DNA from 2 places in the Vreelandella sp. F11 genome. Region 2 is predicted to be linked to the other one. Evidence: predicted binding sites of a transcription regulator. Region 2 holds the regulator's gene; the other holds the start of a gene.

Region 1 (14,861 bases), 890 kb from region 2:
CGCTAGCAGTTGTCCATGCCTCTCAGGGTGTGCTGCCAGTAAGCTGCTCCATTGAGCGGGATTCGCCGCACCAGAGAGATCCGTGACGGTATAGCCTGCCTCTCGGGCAATCACGACACCGGCGGCGATATCCCAAAAGTCGAGCGCGGCCCCTTGAGACCAAAAGGCATCAAAGCGGCCCAGGCTGGTATAAGCGAGCTCCAGTGCCGCCGAGCCTGGGCTGCGGATACCGGCTACCTGAGGCATTAAGGCGGCGAGTTGGCTTATGGCTATCGTGCAGTCGCCTTTGGCGTGGTAGGGCAGGCAGGTGCTTATTAGCATCTCGTTGAGCGGGCGCGGTTCCGGCGTACTGAGCGGTGTGTCATTGAGGAAGACGCCAATGCCAAGGCTTGCCCACAGCATTTCATCTAACAAGGGGTGATAAACAACCCCGATGATCAGCTCATCTCCCTTGGTGACTGCAATAGAGACCGAGAAATGAGGCACTCCATGCAGGAAGTTGCTGGTGCCATCAAGAGGGTCAATGATCACGGTATAGTGGCTATCGGTGGGTGTCAGACCGCTCTCTTCACCGAGGAACGCGATATCGGGAAAAACGCTGCTGATACAGTCGATAATGATGTTTTCCGCAGCCGTATCGTAGTAGCTGACAAAGTCTGACGCCCCTTTTTGTTCAAAGGCAATCCTACCCTTGAGCGAATATCCCTCGCGTAACAGCGCACCCGCCTCGTACGCCGCCTGCTTCACCGTTTCGAGCAGGTCATTGCTGCTATCAAGCATTGTGTTTCTCCTGGGCATTCATCGTGTCGTAGTGAATGGCTAAAACTGTATCCATTCAATGTAACTAGCCATTCATGACACGCCGATGACAGGCGTAAAGTTGGTTTAATGGTAGGTCATCTATGCGTTTGGCGTATGAGAGATCCCCCCGTTACATGTCGCTATTAACTGAGCCAACAAAAAATCAACCAGCATATCGTTATAAAAAGTGGATTAGCTCACACCGGTTGACTTACCCGATGGTAACGCAAATAATAATTGTTGCCATTTATTCCGTGGTGTTAATCAAGGCAGGAGGCCGTGCTGTGGATACCCAGACCTGGAGCGCTGAGTTAGAAGACATCTTCGTTAATCAGCGGCCCCGGCTCTGTTGTGTCGCCGCAAAAGTATTGGGCAATGCTGATCAAGCCGATGATGTTGTGCAGGATGCCTATCTGAAAATTTCAGAAGCAACCACGCTTTTTGAGGTAAAACAGCCCATATCCTATGTGTCACGGGTGGTGCGCAATCTCGCCATTGACCGCTGCCGTCGTTCCGCGTTTGAGTCAGCGCTGTTTGCAAAAGCAGAGGAGGGGGATAACGCCTCTTGTGCGTCACACTCACCTGAGGTGATTGCCATTGATCGCCAGGCATTGACCCAGGTGGTCGAATCGTTGAACGAACTGCCAGAGCGTACGCGACGCGCCTTTGAGCTTTATCGTTCGGGAAACCATACCCAGCGGGAAGTGGCGCTACAGCTAGGTGTTTCTACCACGTCAGTGAACTTTATGATTCGCGATGCGCTGACTCATTGCCACCAGTCGCTACAAGGTCGGTCGTTGCCAGATAAGTAAATCGGCGTTCCGTCCCCTCTTTGTTGTCGCTTTGTTACACTGTCAGCCAATAGCGTTGAGAATATCAGACGCTTCCATAGGCAGGTAATAAGCAGGCCGCAATAGCGAGGTTTGACAGTAACGATGGATAACGACAGCGGCGACGATGCCGTTTGGCAAACAGCGCTAGATTGGCTGATGCGCGAGCATGAAGAGACGTTAAGCGACGCTGATCGCGAAGCACTGCATGCTTGGTTAGCGGCTTCTTCCCAGCACCGCCGGGTATTCCATGAAGCCGAACAGCTATGGCTGTTAACGGGGCTGATCCCAAGCGGTGATGAGCGCAGCTGATAAACCACTGTTTTTTTACTCTCCTCCTTCGACTTTCAGGCTAACTCAATGGTCGCGAGCTAACGCTGCCTCCCGCTGGAGCAATTTTTAGCCTGGCAAGAGTCATGCTATGCCGACGCCCTAGCGACCCCTCCCCCTATTTTTTCTACTTTCTTCCTTTCCAGCATTAAATTTTCTGGTTCCTCACTCGTCACTAAGTAATGAGAAGCAATTGCGTTTTACTTCTCATTCCTTTGGCAACGATGAGGTTAATTCCATGACAAGCTGTTTTGATCGTGAAGATGGTGTCTTCCGCGTATTAGTCAATCACGAAGAGCAGTACTCCCTCTGGCCAGAGTGGAAGGCGATTCCTGCCGGTTGGACGGATACCGGCGTGCTGGGCGATAAGCCAACCTGCTTAGCCTACGTCGAAAAGACCTGGACAGATATGCGGCCACTCTCGCTGCGCCAGTGGATGGATGAGCAGGCCGGCGCTGAGGCGGAGCAGGTGAATGCAGGTTAAGCGTTTAAGGCTGCTCTGCCTGCCCTGCGCCGGGGCCAGCGCCACCATGTATCTACGCTGGAAGCGCCAGTTGCCCGCCTGGGTCGAGGTGTATCCCGTCGAATTGCCTGGGCGTGGCGAACGCCTGGGTGAGCCGCTTATCGATGACTTCGAGACCCAGGTGGTGCGGCTGTGCGAAGAGCAGGCAACGCGGTTGCGCGGTGATTTTGCCCTGTTCGGCCACAGCATGGGGGCGCTGCTGGCCTATGGCATGGCGGCACGCTTACGCGATGTGGGGCGCCCTCAGCCACGGATGCTATTCGCCTCAGGCAGTGCGGCACCCTCAATGCGCGACTCAGAGCGTTTAGCGGGGCTTGATAACGATAAGGCCTTAATCGCGGATCTGCGCCAACAGGGCGGCACCCCAGAGGAAGTCTTCGAAAACCCTGAGCTGCTGCGCCTTACCCTCGATATCTTGATGGCGGACTATCGCCTCTGCCGCAGTTTCCGCTATCGCGGCGGGTCACCGCTTGCTTACCCCCTACAGGTACTCGCCGGGCGTGAAGACGATATTGAGCAAGAGCGTCTGGAAGCGTGGCAGCGGGAAGCCGGCGGGGTGTTCTCTTTAGACTGGTTCGAAGGGGGGCACTTCTTTATTCGCCAGCAGCAACCGCAAGTGCTGGATACCTTAAAGCGGGCACTGGCCCGACGGCTTGAGGAGGTGCCCCATGCAGCGCCTGCGGTTAGCTGAAGGGGTGCCCGAGGGGCTTGAGGTATGGCGCTTAGCGCTCGATCTGAATGCCCCGGTAGCCGACGACGATGATCGTCTGCTGAGTCGAGCCGAGTGGCAGCGCGCCCAGCGGCTTCGCCATCACGCCGATGTCGTGCGCGCCGTGGCGACACGCGCTGCCCTGCGGCGACTGCTATCCGCGCACACCGGTATAGCGCCAGAAAAGCTGGTGTTCACTCAGAGCGCTTACGGCAAACCCGCGTTGGAAAACGCTGGTGGGCCTGCTTTCAATGTCTCCCACTCTGGCCATGTCGCCCTGATCGCGCTTGCTCCCGGCGGCGCGGTGGGGGTCGATATTGAGCGCTGCCGATCCGAGGCCGAACTGGCGCCGCTGCAAGGGCTGGTGCTATCGCCGAGTGAGCAGCTCGACCACGCACTGCCCTTTATGGAGCGCTGGGTGGTTAAAGAGGCGGTGCTCAAAGCCCTGGGCCTGGGCATTGCTGATCATTTGCGGGCGCTCTCGATCACTTCCTCTTTAGGGCCGCCAGACACCTATCACCTTGAGCACTCGCTTCCCGTTTCATCACCTTTGCAAGCATGGCCGCTGCCAGCGCCGAGTGGCTATGCCGCTGCCCTGGGCTATGTCAAGAGCTATATCCAGAGCTAACGCTACTCAACGACTTTTTAGGAGATCAATAATGGACAGCCAAAGCGCAACACTAACGCAACCAACCAACGTCATATCCAAACGTCAGGGGCCTGCTGATTCAGAGCTGCCCATTATGATTTCTCCCTCTTACCCAGGGCAGCCACTACTGGAAGCCTTTGGCGAGTTGCGTGCTGATATTGAGTCGCTGGTGGCCAGAGTCGGTGGGGTACTGCTAAGAGGCTTCGATGTTCCCTCCGTGGACGATTTTCAGCAGTTTGCCGCTGCGTTTGGTCATCCGCTGCTGAGCTATGAGTTCGCCTCAACACCGCGTTCAGCGGTTTCGTCAGGCATTTATACCTCGACCGAGTATCCCGCTCATCAACATATTCCCCTTCACAATGAGCAGGCCTACACCCGCGAGTGGCCGATGAAAATCTGGTTCCACTGCGTCACCGCTTCTCCCGAGGGCGGTGAAACCCCCATTGCCGATAGCCGCGCTATTTACCGCCGTATGCCCGCAGAGATCCGCGAGCGCTTTGCCCCCGGCATTCTCTACGTACGTAACTACGGCGATTTCGATATGCCTTGGCAAAAGGTGTTTAACACCGAAGACCGCGCCGAAGTGGAGGCATTCTGCCAGCGCGCGGGTATTCGCTGTGAGTGGAAGCCCGATGGCGACCTGCGCACTACCCAGCTATGCCAAAGCATAGAGACTCACCCTGTCACCGGTGAGCAGGTGTGGTTCAACCAAGGCCATCTTTTCCATGTCTCCAACCTGCAGCCAGAAGTGCGTGAATCGTTGGAAGAGCTGCTTGATCCCGAAGACATGCCGCGCAACGTCTTCTTTGCCGATGGTAGCCCCATCGACGATGCCATCTTCGATGAGATTCGCGGTGTTCTGGCCGAAGAAACGGTGATGTTCCCCTGGCAGGCAGGCGATGTGCTGATGCTCGACAACATGCTGGTTGCCCATGCGCGCACGCCGTTTAAAGGGCCGCGCAAAGTCGTCGTCGCCATGGCGGAAGGGCACGGCAACCTCTCCAAAGACTGAAGATAACGGCTCAACCCCACGGCCAGGAATTCCAGCAGGTACGCATATGAATATTAGGCACGCCCAGACAACTTGCAGTAGCTCGCCCCACAACGGTGCTTCTAACAACTTTGTAGAGCATTTAAGTCGCTTAGCTCAGGAAAGGCCCCATGACAGGGCGCTGATTGTGGTGAACGCTCAAGGCGAAACTACCCTTGACTACGCCACCTTGGAGCGGCGTTCGCGTGCTTTGGCCAGCGAGCTACAGCAGCGGTTCCCGGCGGGTGAGCGTGCCTTGATCCTGCTGGATAACGATGAGCACTACGTGGTGGCGTTCTTCGCCTGCCTGTACGCCGGGGTAATTGCCGTGCCGGTCTTCCCGCCGGAGTCGGCCAAACAGCAGCACCTGGCGCGTCTGTTGGCCATTGCCGCCGACTCCCAGGCTGCCTGTGTGCTTACCTCTACGACGATTATTGATGTGGTCGCATCTGCAAGCGAAGGCTTCGGCAGCGCCGAACTGATCCCCGTGGATGCCTTAGATGAGAGCCGCGCTGAACACTGGATTGAGCATCACCCAAAGCGTGGTGATATCGCCTTTTTACAGTACACCTCAGGCTCCACGGCCACGCCCAAAGGCGTGATGGTCAGCCATGGCAACCTGATGGCGAACGAGCGTGCTATCGAGACGGGCTTCTCGATTGGTGCCGACGATGTTTTCGTCAGTTGGCTGCCGCTTTACCACGACATGGGACTGATTGGCGGCCTGCTGCAGCCCATCTATCGCGGTATTCCTGCGGTATTGATGAGCCCCACCTTCTTTTTACAGCGGCCGGTACGCTGGCTGGAAGCGATCTCCCGCCACCGGGGTACCATTAGCGGTGGCCCCGATTTTGCCTACCGGCTGTGTCTTGAGCGTATCCGCGACGAGCAGCTTGAGGCGCTCGACTTATCTAGCTGGCGGGTCGCATTCTCAGGCGCCGAGCCGGTACGCCACGATACCCTCACTGGCTTTATCGAACGCTTCCGCCCGGCGGGCTTTGCCGCTGACACCGCAGCACCCTGTTATGGCTTGGCCGAAGCGACGCTATTGGTTAGCTGTAATTCGCGCGGTACAGGTGTGGTGGGCACGGCTTTTTCTCAACAGTCGCTGGCCGAGGGGAAGGCTGCCTCAGCGGTTGAAGGCAACACTCTGGTGGGCTGCGGTACACCGGAACCCGGTCACGCAATCGATATTGTCGATCCTGAGGGGCTTCACTCGCTGCCCAGTGGTGAAGTCGGCGAGATCTGGGTCAATGGGCCCAGCGTGGCACACGGGTATTGGCAGAACCCAGAAGCAACAGCGCAAGCCTTTGTCACCCGCGATGGGGTCAGTTGGCAGCGCACCGATGATACTGATGCACAGAACCACGACGCTCGTGATGATCGTTGGCTGCGCACCGGCGATCTAGGCTTTCTGCACGAAGGGCAGCTGTATATCGCCGGGCGCATCAAGGATCTCATCATACTGCGCGGCCATAACGTCTACCCCCAGGATATTGAGAGCGTTATCGAGGCGGAAGTGGAAGCAGTGCGCAAAGGGCGCGTGGCGGCCTTTGCAGTGACCACGCCGGAAGGCGCTGAAGGGATTGGCGTTGCGGCAGAGGTCTCCCGCGGCATACAGAAGCTAGTGCCCGCCGAGAAGCTGGTCGAAGCGCTAAGCGAGACGGTGGGGAGCGCTTGCCACGAGCCGCTTTCGGTAGTGTTACTGCTTAACCCTGGAGGCCTCCCCAAAACCTCCAGCGGCAAACTGCAGCGCAGCGCCTGCCGCCAAGGCTGGGAAGTGGGTAGACTGGATGCCTACGCCATTTACGCCTTTGGGCATTTTGTCAGCGGCGGCGACGATGACGCCAGCGGTGGCAAGGCATCACAATCTCTCGTGGAATCTGGGAGCGAAACGGAGCAGACGTTAGCTAAGCTCTGGCGCCAAGTGCTGGGAGACAACAAGGAAACGCCGCTGGGAAGCAATGCCCACTTCTTCGCCAGCGGGGGTAATTCTCTGGCGGCGGTGCAGTTGGCTTCACGCATTAGCGATCATTGGGCGATTGATTTCCCGACCAGATCGGTCATGGAAAAGCCGCGCTTTGGTGATGTGGTTGATGAAATAGAGCGGCGGTTAGCGGATCCTGCGGCCTCCCATCAGGGAGGTGGTCAGAATCCACTGATACCGATTTCCCGCCATGTGGAACTACCTTTGGCACCTGTCCAGCGCCGGCTCTGGCTGGTTGATCGCTTGGCAAGTCAGGCGGGCGACCGTGAGCGTGCCGCCTACAACCTTCCGGCGCTATTTTCCCTGAAAGGGGAGTTGAACATAGAGGTTCTGGAAAGCACCGTTAATGCCATCGTTGCGCGGCATGAAGCATTGCGTACCCACTACCCTGAAAGTGAGAGTGGTGATCCCATCGCAGTTATCGAGGATCAGCGAAACATCGAACTGCCTGTTTTGGATTGCAGTGATCTTCCTGAACGGGAGCAGCAGCGATATTTGCAAGATACCTTCGCCGAGTATGCGAACACACCGTTAGACCTTGCCGCTGGGCCACTAATTAAGGCGGGTTTACTGCGTTTTGGCGCACAAGAGCATGCCCTGGTGCTGGTCATTCACCACATCGTTTTCGACGGCTGGTCCACGAGCGTATTCATCAGGGAATTTGCCACTCTGTACGGGGAATTACTGGAAGGGGAGGAGTCTGAATTGCCCGAATTGGGTATTCAGTACGTGGACTACGCCGCTTGGCATGAGAAAGCACTGTCGGGAGCGGCCTTCGAGCAAAGTGCAACCTTCTGGCGTCGCTATCTCAGCGATGCTCCTAAGCTCTCATCACTACTGGGGGACTTCGCCAGGCCCAGCCAAGCATCCCATGCCGGTAGTGCCCTGAGCATGACACTGAGTCCAGACCTATCACAAGCGTTGAACAAGCTTGCCGCACAGCGTGGCACCACGCTATTTACGCTTCTATTGGCGAGTTTTCAGCTGTTGATGCATCGCCAGACCCGTCAACAAGACCTAGTGGTGGGAACCGATGTCGCTGGCCGTAGCCATCCTGATGTTGAGCCGCTAATCGGATTTTTCGTCAATGTCATTCCGCTGCGATCTCGTTTGGCTGATGGTCAGATTGATTTCGGCCACTGGCTTGAGCAAGTACAGACCAGCGTGCTGGATGCATTCGATCATCAAACTGTTCCCTTCGACAAAATTGTCGAGCTTTCGGGCATCAGCCGTGAGCGGGATCGTTCCCCCCTAATACAAACCCTCTTCGTACTACAAAACACGCCAACCGAGCGGTTCTCACTTCCGGGTCTTGAGGTGGAGGTAATGCCCCAGCCCCGGCAGGAGTCGAAGTTCGATATGGCGGTATTCGTTGATGAGAGCGATACCGGACTATCAGTCGAGTGGGTTTATGCCACTGCCTTATACCGACGCGAAACCATCGAGCACCTGACCGGTGCCTGGCAGTCGCTATTAGCGCAGATCGTGAAAGCTCCCAGCACGCTCGTTGAGGAGTTTCGCTTACCCCTAATGGAGAAACACGCTATGCAAAACAAGCTTTCAAAAGGTGCCAAACTCAACAAGCTTGGCAGCCTGAAATCCCAGCCAGGTACGCGCCCCTCGACCAAGAGTGACTCACCGATACGAACGGCATTGCTCGATGAGAAACGGGTCTTTCCTCTCGTGATCGAAGCGACGGACGCTGACCTTGATGCGGTGGCGTGGGCAACTTCCCAGCGTGACTTCATCGAGCAACACTTACGCACGCATGCAGGCATCCTGTTCCGTAACTTTGGTCTGACCACACCGCAAGAGTTTGAAGCCTTTGCCGAGGCTATCCAGCCGGGACTTTACGGCAATTATGGTGACCTGCCCAAGAAAGAAGGGGGGCGCAATACCTACCGTTCAACCCCCTATCCCGAGCGCCAGATGATTCTTTATCACAACGAAAGTTCGCATTTGGAGCGCTGGCCGCGCAAGCAACTGTTCTTCTGCGAATTCCCCTCTCCCGTGGGAGGTGCCACACCGATCGTGGACTGCCGGGAGATGTTGCGCCAACTGCCCGCCGATGTGGTGGAGGAGTTCGAGCGCAAAGGGCTGCTTTATGTACGCACCTTCACCCGCAACCTGGACGTGAGCTGGCGAGACTTTTTCAAAACCGATAGCAGGGAGGAGGTTGAAGCGCGGCTCAAAGAAGGGGGAATCGAGTGGCAGTGGTTTGGGGGCGATGAGCTGCAGACACGCACGCGCTGCCCTGCGGTAGTCACTCATCCAGTGACCGGTGACCGGGTGTTCTTCAATCAGGTGCAGCTCCACCACGTCAGTTGCCTTGAGCCTGATGTGAAGGAAGACCTGCTTGGCATGGTTGGCCAGGAGCGCCTGCCGCGTAATGTCTATTTCGGCGACGGCTCCGTGATTAGCGACGAGATGATGAAGGTTGTCGGCGAGGCCTACGAAGCTTGTGCCGTGCGCTTCGACTGGCGCCGGGGCGATGTGGTGATGGTCGACAACATGTTAGCGGCCCATGCCCGGGATCCCTACGAGGGGCCACGCAAGATCGTGGTAGCGATGGGAGACATCTATGAGCGTTCGGCGCTGGAAGAGGCTCAAGGAGCAAGTGCCGATGCCGAGTTGGTCGGTCAATGAAGTCACGGGGTTTGGGAGTCAATAAATGAATGCGATAACGGAACAGCAGAACCTTGCCCATTGGCCGCTTAGCCCTGAGCAGCGCGCAGTGTTGGTGGCGGTGGAAGCTAATGAAAATGATACCCAGCAGGCAGCATCGGCGCAGGCTAATGTCATGGTGGTCGATATTCAGGGTGCGCTTGATAGCTCGCGGCTGGAGCAAGCACTGAGCGACCTTAGGCAACAGCATGAAGCCCTATCTACGGCTTTGAAGAGCATGGCGGGGTATCGCGGGCTGCGACACCAGGCGCTTGAAGAGCTACCTGCTATTGAGTGTCGATATGAAGACTTACGCGGCAGCGATGATAAGGAAGTGCTGCTCAACGAGCCCAACGACTTTCTTAATAACTTTAGCGAGTCGCTGAAGCACCGGCCCATGGCCGTTGAGAGTGGCGAGCTGCTGCGTCCAGTGCTGCTGCAAACGGGTGAAGCCGCCTGGGTATTAGTACTGGCTGTTTCGGCGTTGGTGGCGGATCGCGGCAGTCTGCAGTCGCTGTTCTCGGCGTTGGCGGATGCTTACGATCAGAGCGGAGGCGCCGATGAGGAGTCGGCGCTGCAGTATTCCCAGTTCATCGAGTGGCGCGCTTCGCTCGAAAACGACGATGACGCCGAAGAGGGCCGTGAGTATTGGCAAAGGCACCAGCAGCATGCCGAGCAGGCAGGCGCATGCCGTTTACCTGCAAGGCAAGCGAATCGCTATGACGTGCGGGTAGAACATGAATATGTGGCTTGTCGGCTCGAATCAGACCTGGTGGCGCGTATCGATAGCCTGGCAGACAAGCTTCAAGTATCCGCAGAGGCAGTGCTGCAGGCGGCTTGGTGGGCGTTACTCGCCAGGATTAGTGGCAGTGAGCGTGTGCTAGGTGGCTGGCAACACGACTGCCGTCAGGATTACGAGGTGATGCAAGGGGCGATCGGGCTCTTCGACAAGGTACTGCCGGTACTGGTTGAAGGTGTCGCTGATAGCGATTTCTCTGGCTGTATCGCCCGTTTATCAGAGCAGTTAGAAGCGCATACCCAAGCCCAAGAGTATTGGTCGATTGACGCGCTGCATGATAAGCGCCACCTCGCAGTGGGGTTCGCATTTTCAGAAGGCGTGAATGAGTTAGATACGGCAGGTTTGCAGTGGCGCTTGCGAGAGTTGCCAGGGCCATCGGCAGAATTTGAACTTGCCTTGCAGATAGGCCGCAGTAAGAGCGGCGTGGTGGCGACGCTCTACGCCGACCCATCTTGCTATAGCCGAGCGGCGGCCGGGTGCCTGCTGGATCAGTACCAGGCGCTGCTGCAGGCGGGCCTAGCTGACCCAGCGCAAAAGCTATTTTCGGTGCCGCTTATCTCTCCTGAGCAACAGCAGGGATTACTGTCGATTGAGGACAGTGTGCTCGATGTGGGCGAGCGTAGCGTAGCTACCCATATCACTACATGGGCGGAATCGACGCCGGATGCCGTTGCCATTGAGGAGCAGGGCCGTACGTTGAGTTACGCCCAACTAGAAGCCCGCGTTAATGATATCGCTCGGTGGCTGGATGGTCAGGGCGTTAAGCGTGGAGATTATGTAGCGCTTGATTTGCCCCGTTCCACCGATTTGGTCGTGCTGCTATTGGCAGTATGGCGTGTAGGCGCCGCCTACCTGCCGCTCGACACTGAGTGGCCCGTAGACCGTAAACGGCAGATGCTTGAGGATGCCCAGCCTGCGCTAGTGGTGAACGCTGAAAACGCCGAGGCAGAACACGCAGCACTGGTTCTTCCCGGTATCCACAGTGTAGGGCTGCCACAAGAAGTGGAAGAAGTAGGTGGCGCATTACCGTTTCCAGAGCCAGAACTCGGTGACGTGGCTTACCTTCTCTATACTTCTGGCACCACAGGTACTCCAAAGGGTGTGGTGATTGAACATGGTCAACTGCTCAACTACGTCGCCGGTGCCACAAAGGCCATGGGGCTATCGGTATGCCAGCGCTGGGCACTGACCGGGTCGCTGGCCACCGACCTGGGCAATACGGCGCTGTTCGGTGCCTTGTTCAATGGTGCTCGCCTGGTGATCGCTGAGCCTGACGATCTGCAGGATGGCGATCACTTTGCGAACTTTATGTCGGCGGCCGATATCGATGCGCTCAAAATAGTGCCGTCTCACCTGGAAGCTCTGCTGGAGTGCGAAGTCCCCCGGTTGCCGAAAACAGTGATTCTAGGCGGCGAGGCAGCTTCACCTACCTTACTTTCGAGCATTGCGCGGATCTCGTCCGAGTGCCAACTATACAACCACTATGGCCCCACAGAAGCCACGGTGGGCGTTATGTTGCACCCGGTATCGCTGTCGCAGGATATGGCAGGGCCGTTGCCGCTAACCCAGCTGCTACCGAACTGCCGCTACCGAGTGCTTGACGATAACTTGCAAGCGACCCCCACCGGTGCCGTGGGTGAACTGTATTTGGGCGGTGCCCAACTGGCGCGGGGTTATCTCAATAGCGATGCTTCCGCGTTTGTCGAAGATCCCTTTATTGTCGGCGAACGGCTCTATCGCACCGGCGATCTGGCGTGTGTACTGCCCGAGGGGGGCGTACGCCTGATTGGGCGAGCCGACGATCAGATCAAGCTACGCGGTTTTCGTATTGAACCAGCAGAGATCGAAAGCGTGTTGCAAGCACAGCCAGGGGTTAAGCAGAGCCTGGTTCGCCTGATGGGTCGGGGGGCTGATACCCACGAACTCGTAGCGTTTTTGATCGGAGACTCCGAGGCGATGTCTGCTGAGGGCCAGACCCAGCTTCGCGAGCAGCTGACTGTGCTACTGCCTGAACCCATGCGTCCTTCTCGTTTTATCCCTGTTGAGCATTTCCCCCGGCTAGGTAACGGCAAGGTAGATACCCCCGTGCTGGAAGCCTTGGCACAAAAAACTGCGGAAAGAAAAACCTTGGTGAAGCCCCGGGATGCCGTGGAAGCCAACCTGTGCCAAGCCATGGCTGAGCTGCTGGGTCGCGATGAGGTAGGCATTGATGACGATTTCTTCGAACTGGGTGGGCACTCCTTGCTGGTGATCAAGCTGGTGGCCCGCATCCGTAAGCAGTTCGGCATCGAGATAGCCCCCGGCGTGGTATTCGATCATCCCAACGCTGCCGAGCTGGGTGCCGCTCTACGTGAGAGTTGTGCTGAGGCCAGCACTAGCGGTCTTGCTGAGATTGATACCGACTGAAATACCGAGTTTGCCTAGCAAAATTATTTGTAATGCGGTTAAGGAAGAGGATTTAGTGATGAAGGAAGTGGCTCATTCACAAGACGCAGCAGCACAAGGTAATGACAGAGAAGGGCAAGATAGAGTGTCTGAAGCAATACGTGAAGATGATGTATTGCCGTTGTCATACTCCCAGCAGCAGCTTTGGTTCCTGCACCGTTATTCTCCGGATATTACCGCCTACAACCAGCCGCGCGCTTACCGGCTTACTGGAAACGTGGAGACAGGGGCGCTAGAAAGCGCTTTTCAAGCACTGATTCAACGCCATAGCGTATTGAGAACACGATTCTTTGAGCGCAACGGTGTACCACACCAGTCTGTGCTCCCCAGCGTCCCTTTTTCTATTCGTAGAGAAGATCTCTCTGAACTGGCGGCACCAGAACAGGACGAAAGGCTGGCGCGTTCTATCCAGAATATCGCGCAGCATGTCTTCGATTTAGGCGCGCCGCCGTTGCTGGTAGCCCGTTTAATCAAGCTGGCGGAAAACAGCTATGTATTAGTTGTTTGTCTTCATCACATTGTCTCGGATGCCTGGTCTAACCGGATCATCGAATCCGATCTGAGTGAAGCCTATCGTCAGGCGCTGGGCCAAGACTGTGATACGCAGCTTCCAAGCCTGCCCGTACAGTATGGTGACTATGTTCTACAGCAACAGAAGAGAGTGGCAACGGGCGAAATTGATAAGGAGCTTAAGTATTGGAATGAGCATCTTGGTGACGATGTCCCGCCGTTAGCAATCTCCACTGACCATGTCTATCCCAAACAGCAAGAATTTCGGGGTGCCACAAAGCGTTTTGTATTGGATAGCAGCCTCGCCAGCTCCCTAAAAGCCTTTTGCCACCAAGAGCGCTTTACTCCTTTCGTGCCACTCTTCGCTGCCTGGCAAGTAGTGCTGGCCCGCTACTGTGGGCAGCAAGACTTCGCTATTGGCGTACCATCGTCAGGTCGCCAGCAAGAGGAGTTTCAGGAGGTCGTTGGCTTCTTCATCACCACACTGCCTTTTCGAGTAAGCGTGAATTCAGCCATGACGCTGGGTGACGTATGTCGGCAGGTCAAAAAAGATGCAGTGGGCTCGCTCAATCATGCTGATATGCCATTGGAGGTCTTGCTCGAACAACGGAAAGTAAAGCGGGATTCCGTTCGTCAGCCCCTATTCCAAGTTATGTTTGGTCTCCAGTTTCGATCTGATGAAGAGCAGCTTCAGTTAGATGATGTGTCTGTCGAACTAATTGATCTTCCTCAGACGAGTGCAAAGTTTGAGCTATCCCTGGATATGTTTATTGAAAAGGAGCAAGTAGTTGGTGCTCTAGAATTCAATACCGCTCTGTTCGATGAACAGACCATCCAACGTTTGATAGGTTACTACCAGAAAGTACTGAAAATTTTATTAGAAAAGCCGGAAACACAGCTCACCTCCATCGAACTACCTGATAACGCGGAAAAAGCATTGCTGCTCGATTGGGGAAGCCACGCAGCAACCGATAATCCGGTCGAGCCCATCCATCACGTGATAGAGCGCCAGGCTGAGGCAACCCCAGAGGCTACGGCATTAGTATTCGAAGATCAGTCGCTCAACTACACCGAACTTAACACCCGTGCCAATCGCTTGGCCCACTATTTAATCGGCCTAGGTGTAAAACCTGAGACCCGGGTGGGTATTGCTATTGAGCGCTCCATTGAGATGGTGGTAGGGCTGCTGGCTATTCTCAAGGCGGGTGGTGCTTATGTGCCACTAGATCCAGATTATCCGAGTGATCGGTTGGCCTATATGGTCAAAGACAGCGGCATCGAGCTATTGCTTACCCAGCAGCATCTTCGCGATGCGTTGCCGGTGGCCGATGGGCTGAACGTCATTGATTTGGATCGGTTGGAGGTTGCTCACCACGCGCCGACCAATCCGAACGTGGCCCTGCACGGCGAAAATCTTGCTTATGTGATCTACACCTCCGGTTCCACCGGGCGCCCCAAGGGCGCCGCCAACCGTCACCATGCACTGACCAATCGCCTACAGTGGATGCAGGAGGTCTATGGGTTAACAACCGACGATGCGGTGCTACAGAAAACGCCATTCAGCTTTGATGTGTCGGTATGGGA
Region 2 (14,861 bases):
GCGTGTTTCACTGGGGAGGGCGATTGTCCAGCAGTGGTTTGCAGGGCAGGAAACGCTTAATGTCATGGGATTGGATGCCCAGCTGGAGCAGGTGCTGGTACAGGCCATGAATGGCAACGGCGCCATGGAGCCCGGGTTGGCAGAAACGCTGATGACTCAGGCGCAGCAGGCGCTGGAGCGTCACGAAAGCTCAGGCGAACCGCCGGTGCTGGTTGTGCAGCACTCGCTGCGAGCGGTACTGTCGCGCTTCTTGCGTCGCCGTCTACGCCATATGTCGGTGTTGTCTCAGGCTGAAATCCCCGACGACCGCACATTAAGAGTGACGACAATAGTCGGCGGACGTTAATGATGACACGCCGTGGTAGGCTAGCGTTGACCATTTCCAGAATAGGCAAAAGGTAAATCATGAGCGTTAGACGTTTCGTGGGAGCCAACAGTCGCGATGTAATGCGCCAAGTGCGTGAAACGCTCGGTGAAGACGCCTTAATTGTTGCCAATCGGCGTACCGAAGGGGGCGTTGAAATTTTGGCCATGGCAGATGAAGCCATCGACCACTTTGAACCTTCGCCGGAACCTGCCCCCCCAGAGATGCCAACGGCGCCTCCACCGCAAGACCCCATGCAGGCGATGAGTGAACGCTTACTACGGGAAATGCAGGATATGCGAGCGCTGCTTGCAAACAGCCAGTCAAGCCACGCGGCTTCACCAACGTCAGCAGCGCCCACCGGAACGGCGGCGCGGCTGCGCCAACTGTTATGGAACGTCGGTTTTAGCAGTGAGCTCGCCGATGAGCTGCTGGCGGGGATGCCCGAACCGCTCGCCAGGTTAGACGGCAACAGTGAAGCGCCACTACAGTGGCTGCGCCAGCAGTTAATGGATCGTCTCTGCGTGTTGAGTGATGAACCAAGCTTTTTTGATCAAACCGGTATTGTTGCCCTGGTGGGGCCCACAGGGGTGGGTAAAACCACCACCACCGCCAAGCTTGCCGCCCGTTTTGTGATGCGTCACGGAACCCGCCCGGTAGCGCTGGTCACCACCGACAGCTTCCGGATTGGTGCCCATGAGCAGCTACGCATCTACGCGCGCCTGTTGGACACCCCGATGTACGCACTCGATGCGGAGCAACCCATCGACGATTTGCTGGGCCGCCTGCAGGGTAAGCAGTGGGTGATTATCGATACCGTGGGTATGAGTCAGCGTGACCAGCGAGTGATCGAACAGATTGCCCACCTTCAGGGCGGACGCTCTCGAGTGCGTTTGGTATTGCTGCTGAATGCCGCCAGCCAACCGGAAACCCTCGAAGAAGTTGTGCTGCGCTACCGCCAGGCCGCACGCGCCGCGGGCGCAGAGCTAGATGACTGTATTATTACCAAGCAGGATGAGGCAGGGCGGCTGGCGCCGGTGTTAGACATTATTATGCGTCACGGCATGCGTGTGCTGTTTGGTTCCAATGGTCAGCAGGTGCCCGAAGATATGGCCATCGCCGCTCCCGGTGCTTTAGTCGACCAAGCGCTTAGCACGGCAACGCCGCAGCGTGAACGGGCACAAAGTGCTGATGCCTCGATGGGGATGCCGCGCTGGTCGCGGGATGTGCTGGGCCAAGGGCGCCGTTTGTCATCGCTACTGGCGAGGCTGCGCCAACGGGTCACTGGGTTTGCGGCATTAGAGGAGGTTTGGGACTTAGCCTCGCTACCTAGCCGAGTGCAGGAGACGCGCTTGGACGCGCTGCTCGCCGGTTACCCAGAGACGGATACCACGTTAGGCATGGCATGGTCTCCGCGGCGTAATGAGCGCGGCTGTGATTGGGCAATGCCTGACATTGGGCTGGACACAGAGGGTACCTGGTTAGCGCTACCCTGGCTGCAGCATCGCCACGCTGCGGGGTGGCAGCCGCGCTTGGCTGCGCTCTCTTCATCAAGCGGTGTCGCGGTGCACTTGCTACCGCGTTTTCCCGAGCCGGATGCGCTCGCGTGGCTAGAAGCCGAGCATTTGACCTGGGTCAGCCAAGTAGCCCCCAGTCATCGGGTACTCTTTCACCACGAGCGCCAGACGATTCGTCAGCTGTTTAATGACAGTGTACTCACCCACCATGTGGGCGTACGGTTTCGCGGCCAATCGGTGCAACTGTGGACTGCTTACGCCGAAGTTGAGGACGCCAGCGGCACTGCGCTGCTCGCCTGGTACGGGGAGGTTCGCGATCCGGAAAGCGCCAAAGTGGTGGTGCGCCGCTACTGGCTTACACCGGCTCGGTTAGGAGCCGAGGTGCTCTCACTGCTGTTAACCCAGCTGCAAAGCGAAGGCTTGGCCGCCTTGACCCGACGCGCGTGGCAGCAGCTAAAAGAGGCTGATAGCGGTGACCTAAATGCGGAAGTTCGCCTGTTAATGGCCAGCGGTGCAGCGTCCGTCGCCGGACATCTCGATATTGCCGATGATGAGGAGGCGCAGACGCTGCGTGGGGATCTACTCAACCTATTAGGCAGTAGTCGCCGTCGCCGCGATACCGGCATGCTCGATGCCCTGATCTATGCCTTTATGGCGCGAGATGCGATTCGTCAAATGGGCAGTGTGAGTCGAGAGGGTGTGGCGTGAGCGAACAAGATCAAGCCTCGGGACTGCGCAAGTGGGCAAACTTGCAGCGCCAACAGCAGCAGGCGGAGGGTGCTGTTGATGTGGCGGCAGCCGAGCCTGTACCCGAAGATACTTCGCCCCTATTAACACCTACGCTAGCGGCGGTGGAAGAGCCGCAGACAGTGGTGCCGCCCAGACCCAAAATTCCGCTTATAGTGGTTGGGCTACCCGGTAGCGGCGCCGCTCAGGTGAGTAAGGTCAAAGCACGTCTGGAGCAGTGGTCTGCGCTAGGTCGCAGCTGGGCCGGGAGCCCTGATGATTGGGACATCCGTATCGTCGTGGCGGAAACGACCGACCTTGCTCAGCTTCGTGAGCAATACAGCCGTTGGGCGCTATGGATCAGTAGTGATGCCGATACCTTCGCAGTCATGTTCCGTACCTTGCGACAGCTCCATGAGCGTGGCGGGCCGCGTCGTTTACTGGCGCTCCATGAGCCGCACCTGCCGCGTCAAGGACTGCTCAATAACTTGCGTGAAGCCGCTGACTACTACTTAAATATGGAGTTACTGGTACTTGCACGATGAGCACACTCTGCCAAGGAGACTAAGCATGCTAAGCTGGCTATTAAGAGTGAGACTGCCACTGATCTTAATACTGGTGGTGGGGTGTCTACTCGCAGGATTAACAGGGAGTGCCCAAGCGGCACCCGGTAGCTGGAGCAGCCAGATACCAGGGTTGATGGTGGCAATGAGTGATCGGGCAAGCAGCAGTAAAACCGCTTCTCCGCCCGCCGTCGGAAACCTTCGGCCAGGCCAGCTTGGGCGCATACAGTGGCAGTTTCAGCATCCTCCCGGTGCGCTATTAAGTGCTTGGCTGTGCCATCCGGATCAGTGCGTTGCATTAACCGGTATGCGGGGTTCTACCACTGCCCTTGAGGGGCGGGCCGCCGATGGGCCACTGCATTTTCGCTTCGCCTTGCACCCAGGCCAGCGGCCTGTTCGGGTGCAAGGGTTGCAATTGATTGTGAACTATCAGTGAAGGCTGATTAGCCGCGAGGCGAGAATATGTACACAGCACAGGGCAGGATTAAACAAAATGAGCTGTTAACGCAATACATGCCACTGGTGCGACGTCAGGCCTTAACACTACAGGTTCGATTGCCGGCGAGTATTGAGCTCGATGACCTTATTCAGGCCGGAATGGTGGGGCTGCTTGAGGCGCTGGGCCGTTTCGATGCTACCCAGGGCGCGACGTTCGCGACCTTTGCAAGTCAGCGTATTCGCGGCGCCATGATGGATGAGTTACGTACACGCGACTGGCTGCCCCGCAGCGTACGCCGTTCAGCGCGTGCGGTGGACAGCGCCGTTCGCCAATTAGAGCAGCTGTTAGGGCGAGCCCCGGAAGAGAACGAAATTGCTCAGCACCTTGATATGCCGCTGAGTGAGTACCAGCAGCTTCTCAATGACACTAACAGCGGACAACTGCTGCCGTTTGAAGAGCTAGTGGCCGACGGCGGAGAGCCTGTCAGTAATGAACTGGGCAATTCACCGTTCGAGCAACTGCTTGACGGTCAGCAGCGGCAAACGCTGATTGACGCGATTGAAGCGCTTCCCGAGCGTGAAAAGCTGCTCATGGCGCTGTACTACCAAGAAGAACTCAACCTCAAGGAGGTAGGCGCTGTGCTGGGGGTGACGGAGTCACGTGTTTCACAACTGCACAGCCAAGCCGTGAGTCGTTTACGCGCGCGTTTACACGACTCGGTATAACGCCAACGTTTTTTACTCACTTGTGACCGGCAAGGAGCCGTGGATGAACCCTTCGACGTTGATAGGCATATTTGCCAGCATACTGCTGTTGGTGAGCGTGCTGTTTTTCACTGCAGAGTCCCCTGAAAGCTTTATTAATTTTCCGGGGCTTGCCATCGTGGTGACCGGTACCCTAGCGGCGACCTTTATTAGCTACCCATTAAAAGAGGTGCTCCGCGTCGTACGGCTAGTGGGCTTGGTATTCCGGCGTGAAAACACCTACATGCGAGACGATATCCGCGAGTTGGTCGATATGTCCCGGTTGTGGTTTAAAGGCGATGTACGTGCGGTCGAGCGCGAGCTGGAGCATACCCGCAATCCGTTTTTACGTACCGGGATCCAACTGGTGATTGCCAACACCAAAGAGGATGAAATTTTTGACATGCTGCGCTGGCGGATTGCCCGCCTTAAAGCGCGTGAGCATGCTGAAGCACAAATATTCCGTACCATGGCAACCTATGCACCTGCCTTTGGCATGATCGGCACCCTGGTGGGGCTGGTCAACATGCTGGAGGTCATGGACGCTGGCGACTTACAGGTCATTGGCCCGCGCATGGCAGTGGCGCTGCTCACCACCTTCTACGGCATTTTACTTGCCAACTTGGTGTTTAAGCCGATAGCGGTGAAGCTAGAGCGCCGCACCGAAGAGCGGCTGATTACCATGAACATGGTACTGGAGGGTATTTCGCTGATTACCAAGCGCCGCCTACCGTCATTTATTGAAGAGACTCTCAACTCCTTTGTGGCTAATTACCACGATGAGATTCGTGATAACAGCGTCAAACCAAGGCCTGATTCGTCGGTTAGTTCGGCGGCGAAGGGGTAAGGCCAGATGCTTGACCGTGATACACGCCATGCACTGGAAATGACGCCATCGCCAGGCGATGGCGATGATGGTTGGCTAACCAGCTATTTAGATGTGCTGACGCTGCTAATCACGCTTTTTGTGCTACTGCTTTCCCTGACGCCGCCGGGCGGCGGTGAAGCGGCTGATACTGCTTTCATGCGTTCAGCCAGCGCTGTATCATCACTGCCTCTGGCGTCTCTGGCCACCGGTATTCAGCCCCACCATTCAGGGGTTCAACCCCAGTTTGACGGGCTCGATATCCCTGGTGTCAGCGTCTCCCAAGGACGCGAAGGGGTCACGCTTCGCATTGATACCAGCCTTTTATTTCCCAGCGGCCAAGCGGTACTGACGTCCCGTGGGCAAGATGTGATAGAAAGCCTTATCGATGTGCTGACCCGTTTTGACGGCCAAATTTCGGTGGAAGGCCACACCGACAGCGTGCCTATTTCAACGGCCCGCTTCCCCTCTAATTGGGAGCTCTCATCAGCGCGTGCTATTGCTGTGGTGAGGCATTTAGAGCGCCAAGGGTTCAATATCTCTCGTATGCGGGCCGTCGGTTATGCCGACACCCAACCCATGGAACCAAACGCAACGGCGGAGGGCCGAGCTGCCAACCGTCGCGTAGAGCTGTTGCTAAGGCAGCAGGTCGAGGGTGAATAGATTTAGAGGCCACGTTTGTGTCCATGCACCACCCGCGATTGCAGTCGTTTGGAGCCCTACTGGTCGTCGATGCCGATTGTCGCCGCATCCAAGCGACTAGTACTAACTTAACCCGCTTAATTGGTTTTGAGCGCCCTGAACATGGGCAGCTTACGCTTGCCTGCGTATTGGGGAAACGGCTAAGTCAGCGGGTGCGTCGTGAACTGCAGGGGCAGCAGCGGCTCCCTGGCCCTTTAATGTTTATTCGTTCCAAGCACCAACACGCACGTTTTCAAATCCACGCTTATCGAGCGGGTGAGCAGGTCATCGTCGAGATTGAGCCACTCAACCCCAGTAGAAAGCGTCGTCTGCTGGGTACGGTGACTGAGCGGCTGAGGCATTTGGTTGAAGCGACGCATCAGCAAGAACTCCTCGACTGCCTGGTTAACGCTGTTCAACAGCTCACCGGTCATGATCGTGTCACCGTGTGCCATTTCGATAGCGATTGGAATGGTTTGATGGTCGCAGAAGCGTTGGGAAAACGGCTGCCCTCGCTGTTAGGTCAGCGCTTTCCTGCCAGCGACTTCCCTGTCGCCTTGCGCAAAAGTTACCAACACTACCCTGTACGGTTAATTGAAGACGTTAAAGCTCCTCCTGAAACGTTGATTCCCGCCGTTCCGGGAGCGAGCCTTGACGGTAGTCTTTTACGCGCACCTGCACCAGAGCGGCAGCGCTATTTAAGCTGTCTGGGCGTGCGAGGCTCATTCAGTTTAGCCATTCAGGGGGATACCGGCTTATGGGGGCTGGTGTTTTGCCACTCGCCTGCGCCGCATTCGGTTGAGCCCCCCGTGCGTGATGCTGTTCGCACGCTTGTGCAAATGGCCACCCAGCGCATGCTGTTGCTACGGGCGCGTCAAGAAGCCCGCTACCTTCAGCGTGTGCAGGATAGTCTGGTGCTCAGCGCACGGGCGCGCAGCGAGCCACAAAGTCCCCAGCAGTTACTCCATGCGCAGGCGGCTATCTGGATGAAGCTGTTTCGCGCCCATGGCGTAGTGCTATGGGTGAATGGTGGCGCTTATCAAGCGGGTGTGACGCCGCCCCCAGAAGCGATGAGTCAGTTTGTACTGCGCCTGGAAAGAGCTCACGTGCATAGCGGCCCTTGGTGTACACGCGAAATCGCCAAAGAGCCGTTAACTGCTTCGCTAGCCATGCCCGAACAGTGCGGAGCCCTAGCGGTGCCGCTACCGATGAGTTCAACCCAGCGTGCCTGGCTGATTTTTTTCCGCCCTGAGCAGGTGGAAACACTCTATTGGGCGATGCAGCCGACTATCAGCCCTAAACCAGCTGTGATATTAGCCCCGTCGACCGCTTGGTCGGAAGAGGTCGTCGGCAAAAGTGAAGCGTGGTTGAGGGTAGAGCGCTTAGCGGCGGTAGACTTGGGTGAAGACCTGACGCTGGCAATTTCGGCCTATGAAATTAGCTCATTGAATATGCACCTAGAACGCGAGCGCAAAGCCCTTGCCGAGGCCAACCAGCGTCTTGAGCAATTAGCCCACTTTGATCCGCTCACCAAGGTGTGGAACCGTTACCGCATTGAAGAGGCGATCAATGCAGAGCTGGTCGCTGCCAAGCGTTACGCCGCTGCCTTTGCCCTGCTGTTGTTCGATGTGGATAACTTTAAGCAGATCAACGATGTCCATGGCCATAGCGTGGGGGACGATGTGCTGGTGGCTCTGGCGCGCTTAGTGGAAAGCTCGCTGCGTGGCTGCGACCATCTTGGCCGCTGGGGAGGTGAAGAGTTTATTGTGCTGGCAACCCATTCCGAGGTTGGCGCCGCCATTGGCCTGGCCGAGCGGCTGCGCTCGCTAGTAGCAGAGCTACGTATAGCGGGGCTTGAGCAAGCGATTACAGTGAGCATCGGTGTCGCCGTTTGGGAGCCGGGTGACAGCTGTAAAACGATTATCGCCCGGGCCGACGATGCCATGTATCGCGCTAAGCATGGTGGGCGCAATCGCGTTGAGGTGGCGCTAGAGCCTGCTACGGCGCTCTAAGGCTCGCACCCTAGTGAGCCCCGCTACCTCCACACTGGCTGAGCATCCGGTTGATCGCCGCGTCGGCGCCCTGGAGACTAAACGTCATATACCAGGGGTCACGCTCTTCCTGGTCAAAGCCAAGAAACAGTTGCTCACCTTGGCGCATATCCGCTATCAGGGATTGCATATCGCTGAGGTAAAAGTGGGCATAAAAACCATCATCTCCCCGCTCAGTAATAAACTCCGCCATGGTATCAATCACAGGCTGCTCATCAATGCGCAGCCTGGCGGGGACTAAGTTGACCGCTCGGCTCTCCCCTTGCTGCTGCTCAAGGGTGACGCGCATCTCCAGCCAGGGTAAATCGCAAACGCCTGAGGTGGCATTCAGGCTTAGCGTCGCATCCGAGTAGCTGTGGGTTTCCACTGCGCGGTAGTGGCGCTCCCCCCCTAGTGACAGCGTCATTGACTGCCAATGGTCATGGATGACCAGATCGTCGGTATTAAACGTGGCCGCGTTCGCCATGGATGCTGCGACCATCATTGAGGCGGCCATTGCCATAGCGACTAACCAAGGCGAGTGGAAATGCAGAGCGCGAGTCGTCGTTATGATCTGAGCCATCTAACCAAAATCCTTAGGCGAATAGTCGAAAAAAACAGTCTATAGCGAGTTACTCAATGACAAAAGTGTAAGGCGCTGATTTTTCTATATATGGTAGGAGGTCTTAAAAAAAGTGCCTTATGTGGTTAAACGATGGGTCTATACTTCACTCCGATGCCACGTATAGTGGTTCTGATTTGAGCCCGATATTCACCCCGCTGTGAAGGAGTTGCGCGATATGAGCACCGCTGCTAAAGCTGTGAAGACCTCTAACGATGTTCCCATGCAGGCACCCTCGCGTGAGATTTGGGATGCCAAGTACCGTCTTAAGGATCGTCACAGCCAACCTGTCGACCAGGACGTCGGGGCTACATTTGAACGGGTTGCGCGTGCCCTGGCAGCGGTTGAAGGCGACAAAGCGGAAGAGTGGCTGCCCAAATTCCGCTGGGCGCTGGAAAATGGTGCCATTCCTGCCGGTCGTATTCTTTCCAACGCGGGGGCTGAGTCCTATAAGCCTGCGGTGAGCCTGATTAACTGCACCGTCTCCCGCACCATTCGCGACTCCATGCGCGATATTCTCGACTCGGTGGTTGATGCGGGGATGACGCTGAAATCCGGCGCAGGTATCGGCTACGACTTCTCGACGCTGCGCCACAAAGGCGCCTTTGTGTTTGGCGCTGGCGCAGGCACCAACGGCCCGCTGGCGTTTATGGATATCTACGACAAGATGTGTTTCACCGTGGCCTCGGCCGGTGGCCGCCGTGGCGCCCAGATGGGCACCTTTGATGTGGGCCACCCGGATGTGCGCGAATTTATACAGGCTAAGCGCGAGGCGGGGCGCCTACGCCAGTTCAACCTTAGCCTGCTGATCACCGATGAGTTTATGGAAGCGGTCAAGAACAATACCGACTGGCCGCTGGCTTTTCCGCTGCACCCCGGTGAGAAAGAGGACGTTAAAGCGGAAGACCTGATCTACCGCGACTGGCCGGTGGTTGAAGAGGGCTATACGGTGGATGCCGAAGGCCGCGTCGCCTGTCGCATTGTCGAAGTGATCAAGGCGCGTGAGTTGTGGGACACCATTATGTCCTCCACCTACGACTACGCCGAACCGGGCTTTATCCTGATTGACCAGGTTAACCGCATGAACAATAACTGGTTCTGCGAAGATATTCGTGCCACCAACCCCTGCGGCGAACAACCCCTACCGCCGGAAGGCGCCTGCCTGCTGGGCTCGGTCAATCTGACCAAGTTCGTAATTGATCCTTTTGGCAACGAGCCGCGCTTCGACTGGGAGCGCTACCGCAAAGTGGTGGCGATTTTCACGCGTATGCTCGACAACGTGGTCGAGATTGCTGGCCTGCCGCTACCCCAGCAGCAACGTGAAATCGAAGCCAAGCGCCGCCACGGTATGGGCTTTTTAGGCTTAGGTTCAACGCTCACCATGCTCAAAATCCCTTACGGCTCCAAGCAGTCGCTGGTGTTCACCGATGAGGTGAGCCGCCATTTAGCCATTGAGGGCTGGAAGCAGGCGCTGGAACTGTCGTTAGAGAAAGGCATGGCGCCAGTGCTTGAGCAGGAGCACACCATTACTCCCAAAATGCTACGTGAGCGGCCACAGCTGGCCAAAGATGGCTACGAAGTGGGCGATCGAGTGCCGGGGCGTATCCTGCACGCTCGCTATAGTCAGTATATGGCCCAAGTGGCCGAGCTGGAGCCGGAGCTGGTGGCCCAGTTGGCCGAGCACGGTGCGCGCTTTACTCACCATAGCTCGATTGCACCCACCGGTACTATTAGCCTCTCCATGGGTAATAATGCTTCCAACGGTATCGAACCCTCGTTCTCACACCGTTATTTCCGCAACATTATTCAGTCGGGCAAGAAGACCAAAGAGCAGGTCGAAGTGGTCTCCTTTGAGTTGGCTGCTTATCGTCACTTTATTGCATCTGACGCAGTGGACAGTGACCTGCCGGACTACTTTGTCACCGCCGATGCCATCTCCCCTGAACAGCATGTCGCCGTGCAGGCTGCCGCCCAGCACTGGGTTGATTCGGCGATCTCGAAAACGGTTAACGTGCCTACTGAGTTCCCCTTTGAACAGTTCCAGGATCTCTACTTGCAGGCCTATGAAAGTCGCTTGAAGGGCTGCACGACCTTCCGCTTTAACCCGGAAGCCTTCCAGGGCGTTCTGGTGCGTGAAGATGATCTTAAAAACACCACCTATGTATTTGAGCTGGAAAATGGTGAAACCCTGGAGCTGGCTGGGGATGAGAAGGTGGTTTACGACGGCGAAGAGCATAACGCTGCCAATCTGTTCGATGGTTTGAAAGAAGGCACCTACGGCAAATGGTGATGCCGCGCATAGCGCCACCTATTCACTAACGCACACCTTTGCTAAACGGAGAGATATCCCCATGGCTGTTGAAATTACCTCCAAAATTGTCGGTTACCGAATTAAGCAGCAGGAGCCCGCCGTACCGGTTCCTGAGCTTCAGGACGAGAACCCGCTGACGGTACGAATCCCCTCCCGCCCAGAAGGCACCCTGGAGGCCGTATCCGAGAAGATCTCGTATGTAGGGGCGGAAGGGCGCAAGAAAGTTTATCTGCTGGTGTCGTTTATGCCGGTGGAGGGCGTGATTGGCGGTAAGCGTGTGGTGATTGAGCGTCCGGTGGAGTTCTTTTTCCCATCCGGGCAACTCTCCAGCGAGCACCAGTGGATCACCGCCACCATGCGAAGTCTGTCACTGGCGGCCCGTGGTGGTTACGTCACCCAGGCGGTGGCAGACCTGCGCAAAGTAGCCTGGGACAAAGGTCTGGTGCGCTGCGGTATGAACCGCTGGAGCAAGCCAATGTTCCACGACTCGGAAGTCGCGGCCATTGCCTGGTCGATTCAGCAGATTCTCTACCGTCGCGGCTTTCTGGATCGGGAGGGCAACCAGGTGCCGGTTGAACAGCTGGTTGAGCGCTATGCTCATCGTATGACCCATGGTCATGCTTGGCAGCCAGAAGAGGAGGCTACCGATGCTCCCGTTGAGGCGGCGGCGGCGGAGCCTATCGGTGAGAAGGCACAAACGGGGAAAAAGTCTGAAGGCAGTGCCCCGGCCACCGTGGGTAACTGCCCCGAGTGCCGCGGCGAGCTCATCATGATGGACGGTTGCCCCACCTGCTACGCCGGCTGCGGCTGGTCGAAGTGTGGCTAGTCATCGTTTATGCCAACTTCACCGCGTGCCTTGTCAGCACGCGGCTTTTTGCTCACTGTCGCCTAATAGGGGGCGAACGTTATCGGTGAGATAGCAGTCGTCAAACTGCCCTTCGGCACTTAGCGCTGATAAGTCAGGAATCGTTAAGTGGTGGCGGTCACGAAACACCAATCCATCCTCGCTGAGTGCGGTAAAGGTGCGGCTAACGTGAACCGGGCTAAGCCCCAGTACATCGGCCAACTGCTCCTGAGAGAGCGGCAAGCGGAACTGGTTACTAATATCCGGGTTGGTTTGTCGCAGCCTTAAATACATTTCATACAGAAAATGCGCCATTTTTTGCCGAGCGCTGCGCCTGGCCAAGGTGACCAGCCGTTCGGTCATTAATGCCTGTTGGCGGCTGCCAATCGCAAACATGACCGAGGTGAGCGGGAGTGATTGGCGGAATATTTCCAGCATACGTTTGTGCGGGAAGTGGCAAATCACGCCGTCATCAATCATGCGCACGTTCTCAAGCCGTTGCGAAAAGGCAAACTCGCGCAGGCCGATAATATCTCCTGGCAGAAACACCTCCAGAATCTGACGATCACCGTTTTCCAGATGGCGGTAGGAGTAGGCCCAGCCACTTTTTAGCGTGCAGAATTCATTAGCTGGCGCACCCATTTCCCATAGAATGGTGCCCGACTTAATATCGGTTGGGCTGTCCTCTAGTGTTATGAGCAGTTTTTTCTCATCTTCGCTTAGCGAACAGTAGTGACTAAAGTGCTTAATAATGCAGCTGTTTTCCTGACCCACGACAATTCCTCCAGCAGAAGGTTGCATAATACTGCTAACGATTCTCTGCTCGCCACTATAAACAATGTGGCCATCTACTGCGTTGCCCAATGTTACTAAATAGCTATGCTAGTTAGTCTGAGGGTGGGCAGGTTAGCGCTTCGTCGCGCGATTACCTCGCGCCAGCAGTGGCGCCAAGAAGCGGCCAGTATGCGAGACGTCCTGTTTGGCGATCTGCTCCGGCGTGCCCTCGGCGATGATCTGTCCGCCACCTGACCCCCCTTCGGGGCCAAGATCGACAATCCAGTCGGCGGTTTTGATCACATCCAAATTGTGTTCGATGACCACAATGGTGTTGCCATGATCACGCAGACGATGGAGTACCGTCAGCAGTTGGCGAATATCTTCAAAGTGTAAACCGGTGGTCGGCTCATCCAGAATATATAGCGTCTTACCGGTATCTCGCTTGGCCAGCTCACGGGCGAGTTTAACCCGCTGTGCTTCACCGCCGGAAAGGGTCGTTGCGCTCTGCCCCAAGCGGATATATGAGAGCCCCACATCCAGCAAGGTTTGCAGACGACGGGCAATGGCCGGTACCGGGCTGAAAAATTCCAGCGCGTCTTCAACGGTCATGGCCAGCACTTCGTGAATGGTTTTCCCCTTGTAGTGGATATCCAGGGTTTCACGATTATAGCGCTTGCCTTTACACACGTCGCAGGGCACATAGATATCCGGTAGAAAGTGCATCTCTACCTTGATCATTCCTTCGCCCTGGCACGCTTCACAGCGCCCCCCCTTAACGTTAAAGCTAAAACGGCCGGGCTTATAGCCCCGGGATCGCGCTTCCTGGGTGCCCGCAAACAGCTCGCGAATCGGGGTGAATATACCCGTGTAGGTGGCCGGGTTGGAGCGCGGCGTGCGGCCAATCGGACTCTGATCAATATCGATCACTTTATCGAGCTGGTCGAGCCCTTCGATCTTCTCATAAGGCGCGGCGGTCAGGGTGGTCGCGCGGTTCAATTCGCGAGCCGCAATCGGCATCAAGGTGCCGTTGATCAAGGTCGATTTACCCGAGCCGGAAACCCCGGTGATGGCGATAAACAGCCCCAGGGGCAGGCTCAGCGTGACGTTCTGTAGGTTGTTGCCGGTGGCACCTCGCACGATCAACTGCTTTTCCGGGTTGCCGGGAATGCGGTAGGGCGGTACGGCGATTTCCCGGGTACCGGATAAATATTGCCCGGTCAGCGAGTTGGGATTGTCCATCACGTCTTGCGGAGTGCCCTGGGCGACAATTTCGCCGCCGTGGACGCCTGCGCCTGGGCCGATATCCAGCACATGATCAGCGGCGCGAATGGCGTCCTCATCGTGCTCTACCACAATCACGGTATTGCCTAAATCCCGCAGTCGCTCAAGGGTTTTCAGCAGCCGGTCGTTGTCGCGCTGGTGCAAGCCAATGGAGGGCTCATCGAGAATATACATGACCCCGACCAGGCCTGCGCCAATCTGGCTGGCTAAACGAATACGCTGGGCTTCACCGCCGGAAAGGGTGTCGGCGCTGCGCTCCAGATTGAGGTAGTCCAGCCCCACGTTAACCAAAAACTCCAATCGAGCATGGATCTCATGGACGATTTTGTCGGCGATCTCGCCTTTGCGGCCCGGCAGGCTTAGATCGGCAAAGTAGCGCCACGCTTCACCAATCGGGAAACGCACAATTTCGGCGATATTATGATCGTCCACATAGACATGGCGCGACTCTTTACGCAGCCGCGAGCCACTACAGGTCGCGCAGGGCTGTACGGCGATGTATTTGACCAGGTCATCGCGCACCATGTTGGATTCAGTTTCACGATAGCGGCGCTGCATATTGGGCAGCACGCCTTCGAAAGCGTGTTCGCGGGTGACTTTACGGCCCCGGTCACCCACATAGACAAACGGAATCTGCTCATTGCCACTGCCGTTTAGGATCACCTCCCGGTCACGGTGGGCGAGCTCCTGCCAGGGCGTTTCCAGCTCAAAGTCGTAGTGCTTGGCAAGCGCCTGGAGCTGGGTGAAGTAGTAAATATTGCGCCGATCCCAGCCTTTGATGACGCCTTCCGCCAGCGATAGCTCCGGGTGGCTGATGAGCTTATCGGGGTCGAAATACTGCTGTACGCCCAAGCCATCGCAGGTGGGACAGGCGCCTGCCGGGTTGTTGAACGAAAACATGCGCGGTTCGAGTTCCGCCAGCGAGTAGCCGCACACCGGGCAGGCAAAGCGTGACGAGAAAGCAATATCGTCGCGTTCACCGTCCATAAAGTGAATCATGGCGGTGCCGTCGGCGAGGTTCAGCGCAGTTTCAAAGGACTCCGCCAGGCGTTGGGCGAGATCATCACGCACCTTGAAACGGTCGACCACCACGCTGAT

The links. Region 2 encodes FliA, which starts transcription of late flagellar genes. Its sites were predicted from a motif close to CTAAAGTTNNNNNNNNNNCNGCCGATA; they were not measured.
Region 1: a site for FliA is predicted at 2,110-2,136, ahead of ACFIOZ_RS04710 (MbtH family protein). Genes of this name have one in related genera too.

What each region holds. Positions count from the first base shown of each region.
Region 1 is NZ_CP170448.1:1,027,278-1,042,138, forward strand. It holds gene ACFIOZ_RS04695 (inositol monophosphatase family protein) at 1-780, opposite strand, end outside; gene ACFIOZ_RS04700 (RNA polymerase factor sigma-70) at 1,086-1,613, shown strand; gene ACFIOZ_RS04705 (FecR/PupR family sigma factor regulator) at 1,737-1,943, shown strand; gene ACFIOZ_RS04710 (MbtH family protein) at 2,200-2,445, shown strand; gene ACFIOZ_RS04715 (thioesterase II family protein) at 2,435-3,175, shown strand; gene ACFIOZ_RS04720 (4'-phosphopantetheinyl transferase family protein) at 3,153-3,821, shown strand; gene ACFIOZ_RS04725 (TauD/TfdA family dioxygenase) at 3,853-4,854, shown strand; gene ACFIOZ_RS04730 (condensation domain-containing protein) at 4,901-9,505, shown strand; gene ACFIOZ_RS04735 (non-ribosomal peptide synthetase) at 9,531-12,728, shown strand; gene ACFIOZ_RS04740 (non-ribosomal peptide synthase/polyketide synthase) at 12,787-14,861, shown strand, end outside.
Region 2 is NZ_CP170448.1:140,087-154,947, forward strand. It holds gene flhA (flagellar biosynthesis protein FlhA) at 1-346, shown strand, start outside; gene flhF (flagellar biosynthesis protein FlhF) at 406-2,589, shown strand; gene ACFIOZ_RS00660 (hypothetical protein) at 2,586-3,152, shown strand; gene ACFIOZ_RS00665 (flagellar protein FlhE) at 3,178-3,606, shown strand; gene ACFIOZ_RS00670 (RNA polymerase sigma factor FliA) at 3,633-4,334, shown strand; gene ACFIOZ_RS00675 (motility protein A) at 4,378-5,199, shown strand; gene ACFIOZ_RS00680 (OmpA/MotB family protein) at 5,206-5,880, shown strand; gene ACFIOZ_RS00685 (diguanylate cyclase) at 5,904-7,910, shown strand; gene ACFIOZ_RS00690 (hypothetical protein) at 7,921-8,511, opposite strand; gene ACFIOZ_RS00695 (adenosylcobalamin-dependent ribonucleoside-diphosphate reductase) at 8,729-10,840, shown strand; gene ACFIOZ_RS00700 (ribonucleoside-diphosphate reductase) at 10,902-11,687, shown strand; gene ACFIOZ_RS00705 (Crp/Fnr family transcriptional regulator) at 11,721-12,479, opposite strand; gene uvrA (excinuclease ABC subunit UvrA) at 12,612-14,861, opposite strand, start outside.